2 regions of the Chryseobacterium sp. B21-037 genome follow, and region 1 is predicted to be linked to the other one. Evidence: riboswitches for the same ligand, from Rfam matches in the RefSeq annotation. Region 1 holds a riboswitch; the other holds the start of a gene.

Region 1 (3,194 bases):
CAGTAATTTGTCTGCAATATCCCTTGCTCCCGCCACATTATGATCGTCTTTTTCAGGCTGAATACTTCCAATTGCTGAAACCATGGAGCGCATTACATCCATCGGATGGGCAGCTGCAGGAATACTTTTCAGGATATTTCTTACAGAATGTGGTAATCCTCTCAGTGATTTCAATTTGGCTTTATAGTTTTTTAACTGGGCTCCTGTTGGTAGCTGTCCGTAAATAAGAAGATAGGCTACCTCCTCAAATTCTGCTTTTTCTGCGAGGTCCAAAATGTCATAACCTCTGTAATGGAGATCATTTCCACTTTTTCCTACACTGCAAAGTGCAGTATTACCTGCGGCAACCCCGGAAAGCGCTACACTTTTCTTAGGCTTAAATGTTGGTTCGTTATTCATTGACATTCTTGTTCTGTTTAAATAGGTTATCTAATTTTTGTTCGTAATCATGGTATCCAATACTTTTGTAAAGTTCTTCCCGGGTCTGCATGGTATCAATTACATGAGCCTGGGTTCCATCTTTCCGGATATGCTCGTAAACATTCAGTGCTGCCTTATTTGCCGCCCGGAAAGCAGAAAGGGGATATAAAATCAAACCGACTCCCGCATCTTTCAGTTCATCAGCAGTATACATTTTAATCATTCCGAATTCTGTAATATTGGCCAGTACAGGAATACCTGTAGCGTCTACAAACTTTTGATAATAGCTTAAATCAGGAACAGCCTCCGCAAAGATGAAATCTGCTCCGGCTTCTTTATAGGCAACAGCCCTTTCCAATGTTTTTTCAAGCCCTTCATTGGCAAAAGCATCAGTACGTGCCCCGATCACAAAATTTTCATCCGTCCGAGCATCAACAGCAGCCTTCAAACGGTCTACCATTTCCTCTTTGCTTACCACTTCTTTACCTGGACGGTGCCCACAACGTTTCGCTCCCACCTGGTCTTCAATATGCAAAGCACCTGCTCCGGCTTTAATTAATGATTTTACAGTTCTTGCTACGTTGAATGCCGAAGGACCAAACCCCGTATCTACATCCACCAATAGAGGTAAATCACATACATTGGTTATTCGTTGAATATCGATCAGAACATCCTCAAGGGTCGTAATTCCCAGATCCGGAATTCCCAACGATCCTGCAGCAACTCCTCCTCCGGAAAGATAAATAGCATTGAATCCTGCTTGCTGCGCCAGCAATGCATGATTGGCATTGATAGCCCCGACAATCTGAAGAGGGTTTTCTTTTTGCATCGTCTCCCGGAAACGTAATCCGGCAGACTCTAGACTTACATTTTTACTCATCTTTAATATTATTGTTCGTTTTGATGTATTTTAACTCACATTCTTCCAACAATTTAAAGAAAGATTATTCTTTAAATGATTAAAATAATTAAACGACCTATAAACCTTAATGAATGGTTGAACAGCCTCATTACATTTTCATGTAATAACAATCCGGTCAAAGATTGCTGCCATCAGCCTGTAATGCTTATAAATCAATATAAAAGGTGCTGATAAAACTTCACAATACTTTGTAAAAGAGAAAATTATGGAAAGGGACTAATACGAGCAAGCTGTAGAAATGATACAGCCCTGAAAAGCAAAACCTGTAAACCATTTCTTAAAAATGATAATGTACACAAAAAGATATCGGGCACTGTTATCACATCGTATCATACCTGACTATAAGCTTCAGATCGCGAAAGCATCGTCAATTCGAAATAGGCAGGTCTCCTGACTTGTAACAATTTTTATCGTCCTTCCCATTCAAAAAAAGAACAGTGAACCCTGATTGATAAAAACCTTTTGAGTGTTACTTACAGTTGCGCGACAGTTCGTGATTCACACACGATTCCCTTTTAATTCACAGCTAAGTGTAACCAATTCCGGTTGATAAAGAAGTATAAATGAACTCCTTGGTGGTAAATATAGGTATTTTATTGAAACACGAAAATAATTATTTACGAACAACAGTTAGGAATTCGTAATTCTTTGAAAATAGGCATTATAAATATATTTTCAATTTTCAAAATCATAATTAAAATGATCTTGATTATGTAAAAATCACTTGCAAAAAAATCCGACAAACACGATTATTGAGAAAAGCATATGCTCTCAATATGAAAATATGATTCTGAATTAACAGATAAAAGCCTGAAAAACACTCACAATATCTGTTTCAAATTCTCACCTATATTTTGCAAAGCCAACAGGCTATGGGATGTGATACGTTCTGCAAAAATAATCCTGAAATGGTACCTGAACTGATCGGTAAGGCTAAAAATTTCTCCGGGAGTAAATAATATTCTTTGCTGTTCGCAATAAGCGTAAAATTTCTCCATATCCACTCCTTCAGGCAAACTTCCCCAAATGCTGTATCCACCCTGAGGATCTTCAAAATAAGCCCCATCCGGAAAATGGCTTTTTAATATCTCTAACACATCTTTGGCCTGCTTATATAGCTGTTTACGAAATGAACGCAAATGTTTATCATAGCTATGGTCTTCAAGCAGTTTAATGACCAGTTCCTGATATACCGGAGCAACAGATCTTCCTAAGGCAAACCTGGTTCTCTCTGCTTCCGCATGGAATTTTCCCGAATGCATCCATCCCAGGCGAATACCGGGAGCCAATGTTTTGGAAAAAGAAGAAAAAGTTATTACCCAACCACCGGTATCAAAACTCCCGATCCCCGAAGGTCTCTCATTGCCAAAATAAAGGTCTCCGTAAATATCATTTTCGATAATCGGAAACTCATATTCTTCCGCAATGGAAAGCAGTTCTTTTTTTACAGTTTCCGACATCAGAATTCCTGTAGGATTGTGAAAATTAGGTGTAACTACAAGAGATCTGATATCATGATCCGCGCATATCTTTTTTAAATATGCCGTATCAAAACCATTTCTATCCCGGACAGGAATTTCTATGACTTTAAGTTTCAGATTGGCAATTACTTCCAAAACAGAAAAAACGCACGGACTTTCAACAGCAATGAGGTCACCGGCATTCGTCACAGATGCCAGGGCAATGTAAAGTGCCTGCAATGCTCCATCAGTAATGATTAATTTTTCAGGATGCAATGTGTATCCATATTGAGAAGTACGTTTAGCGATAAGATCTCTTAGTTCTAAAGACCCGTTAGCAGGATAGTAGCGAAGAAGTGAAGTCCCTTTTTCGCGGATCACTTTCTGCATTT
Region 2 (3,194 bases), 2.5 Mb from region 1:
TATTCCCACCACTTGAAACGTCCACTAAATCCACCTTATGCTGCTTCAGTATTTTTGCAAGCTCTACACTGCTTTCGATATCCCATCCATTTTCAGCATATTCTGTTCCTGAGATTCTCACAAACAATGCAGTATTATCATTCAGTTCCTCGTTTACCGCATCTACTATTTCTATTAAAAATCGTATTCTGTTTTCGAAGCTGCCTCCATATTCATCTGTTCGTATATTCGAAAGCGGAGATAAAAACTGATGAACTAAATATCCATGTGCCCCATGGATCTCTATAATATCAAATCCTGCTTTCACAGCTCTTCTTGCAGCTTCTTTAAAATTCTGAACCTGAGTTTTGATTTCTTCCAGCGTCAGAGCGTGTGGAATTCTTTCTGTAGGATGATAAGGAATCGGGCTAGGTGCCAGGGTTTCCCACCCCTCTTCCACTGGAATTTGAATATTATTCCAGGTAGAGCCTTTTCTTCCGGCATGTGCCAGCTGGATTCCGATTTTACTCTCAGAATTGGAGTGGACAAAGTTGACAATCTGCTGAAGTTTTTCAGCCTGTTCGTCATTCCATATTCCCATACATTTATTAGTGATCCTTCCCCGGGGTTCAACACCCGTTGCTTCAATCATTATCAGTCCGGTACCACCTTGTGATCTGCTTCCGTAATGTACGAAATGAAAGTCATTAGCCATTCCGTTTTCACTTGAATACATACACATAGGTGACATAACCCATCGGTTAGAGAGTTTAATATTTCTGAATTGTATCGGAGTATATAACATTGTCTATTAATTTTTGAATTTTACTAATGAAGAGGAAATAATCCCGGGTTGCCCACGTGATTAAAAAGAACTAATTTTACCTCCCCTTTTTAGGCTCCAATAAATATATGAAAAAAGATATACAGATCGGCTACGAATATTTTAAAAATAGCTCTGAACTGAACGATATAGAAAAAAAACTTTTCGAAAGAGCAAAACAAGCCCGCGAAAATGCTTATGCCCCTTATTCCCAATTTTTGGTCGGGTGCTCCGTATTACTTGAAAACGGAGAAATATTTTCCGGTAACAATCAGGAAAATGCAGCTTTTCCATCCGGACTTTGTGCTGAAAGAACAGCTCTATTCTGGATAGGTGCAAATTTCCCTGAGGAAAAGATCAAAAAGATTTTTATCGTAGGAGGCCCTAAAGAATCTTCTGAAAAAACACCACCGATTCCCCCGTGTGGCGCCTGCAGACAAAGTCTTATTGAATACGAAACAAAACAAAAAGAAAATATTGATCTTTATTTTTCCAGTATGAATGACGAAATCGTTAAGGTAAATTCGATTAAAGATCTATTGCCATTTTACTTTGACTCGACGTTCTTGTAATCGTGAAACTCTCAATTCTGAGGTTCTGGGAATCGTTATTTTTTCTGCAGACCATTGTTTTGATTACAAATTAACAGATACGACTGAGATTTCTTTTTAAAAACTTATCTTTGCAAAAATTTTGGTTTTCAAGCTATTGAAATAATAGGGAATTGGGTGAAAATCCCAGACTGTCCCCGCAACTGTAGATCGCAATTAAAATTTCTATAAGAAACCACTGTGAAAACGGGAAGGTATAGAAATGCGAAAGTCAGGAGACCTGCCAAAATGATAATATCAAAAATATATTGCTTTCGGTGGAAAAGTAAAATAGTATGAAAAAAACCTTAGTACTGCTTTTATCGTTATCTGCTTATTTTCTTTGTCTGGGACAAGAGAAAGCAATCGATACCGTTTATATTTTTGACAACCAGATGAACAAGGTAAAACTTTTTCATAAGGTTACTCCAATTACTCCTCAGGATGCTGAAAAGAATTCCACGAATCTTTCAGAACTTTTACGTTTCCAATCCAGTATTTATATCAAGGAAAACGGACGAGGTGCAGTTTCTTCGCCTTCGTTCAGAGGAACCTCTGCTCCACAGACAGCCTTTGTTTGGAATGGAATCAATATCAATTCGATATTTCTTGGTCAGGGAGACATTAATAATATTCCTCTTTTCGGATATGATGAGATCGGAGTGAAAGCCGGTGGCGGAAGTGTAATATACGGGAGTGGTGCAATCGGCGGGAGTATACATCTCAATAATAATCTGGGTTTCAATAAAAGTTTTAAAGCCTCCCTGTATTCTGAGGGTGGATCATTTGGTACTTTTAATAATTTCGGAACGGCCTCCTACAGCAATGAAAAGCTGAGTTTTAAAGTCTCAGGAAATCATTCGATCAGTCAGAATGATTATAAAGTCGAAGAAAAAAACTATATTAATAGAAACGGCAAATACTTTAACAGTACCTTTAATGTTGGAATCTCCTATAAAATTGCGAGACATCAGACGATCTCATGGCAAAGTCAGTTTTTTGACTCGACACAGAATTATCCGATTTTTGTAGAGAATGGCAACCGTACAAAATACGAGACACAAAGCACCAGAAGCTTACTTTCCTGGGATATTACTAAAAATAAATTTTCAAATAGCTTAAAAGCTGCTTACACAGAAGAAAATTTCCAATATTTTGGCAATTACAATGCTCCGAAGACCAGTGGTTCAACAGGGAAAAATTATATCTTTAAAAATGATTTTAATTATTTCATCGTACCTGAACTTAATGTCAACATCATCACCGAATTCCAGGTAAACAAAGGTGAGGGGTATCAGCCTGATCTCCAAGGTGTAAAAACTGAAGGAATTGGTAATGTAAGTAGAAATGTAGGCTCTTTAGCGGGGTTAATACGATATTTTCCGACGAAAGATCTGCGTTTTGAAGCTGGTGTTAAAAAGGATTTTGTAGAGAATATAAGTTCGCCATTGCTTTACTCATTCTCGGGAAAATGGAGTCCGGTACAATGGTATAATCTTGGAGTAAATGTATCCAGAAATTTCAGATTTCCAACATTCAATGATCTGTATTGGAATCCCGGAGGAAATCCAAACCTAAAACCGGAAAGGTCTTACCAGATGGATATGGACCATGAGTTTAAATGGGGTAATATTAAACTTGCATTAAGTCCGTATTATCTTTATATATCGGATAATATAGTGTGGTTGCCGACAGCTTACGGATATTGGTCCCCAGTTAATATCAATAAAGTGAAGTCTTATGGTTTAGAATCACAGATTACTTTTGATAAACAGCTTAAAGAACACCATTTTAGATTTAAT

The links. A riboswitch is a leader RNA that binds a small molecule or an ion and turns the genes downstream of it on or off. The one in region 1 is predicted to bind cobalamin.
Region 2: linked by a shared signal. The riboswitch ahead of MTQ00_RS10195 (TonB-dependent receptor plug domain-containing protein) and the one ahead of prpB (methylisocitrate lyase) in region 1 are both predicted to bind cobalamin.

Annotation. Positions count from the first base shown of each region.
Region 1 covers NZ_JALGCB010000001.1:4,816,550-4,819,743, reverse strand. The annotation lists gene prpC (bifunctional 2-methylcitrate synthase/citrate synthase) at 1-399, opposite strand, end outside; gene prpB (methylisocitrate lyase) at 392-1,300, opposite strand; cobalamin riboswitch at 1,706-1,898, opposite strand; gene MTQ00_RS21695 (aminotransferase-like domain-containing protein) at 2,164-3,194, opposite strand, start outside.
Region 2 covers NZ_JALGCB010000001.1:2,334,465-2,337,658, forward strand. The annotation lists gene namA (NADPH dehydrogenase NamA) at 1-784, opposite strand, end outside; gene MTQ00_RS10190 (cytidine deaminase) at 892-1,374, shown strand; cobalamin riboswitch at 1,480-1,655, shown strand; gene MTQ00_RS10195 (TonB-dependent receptor plug domain-containing protein) at 1,689-3,194, shown strand, end outside.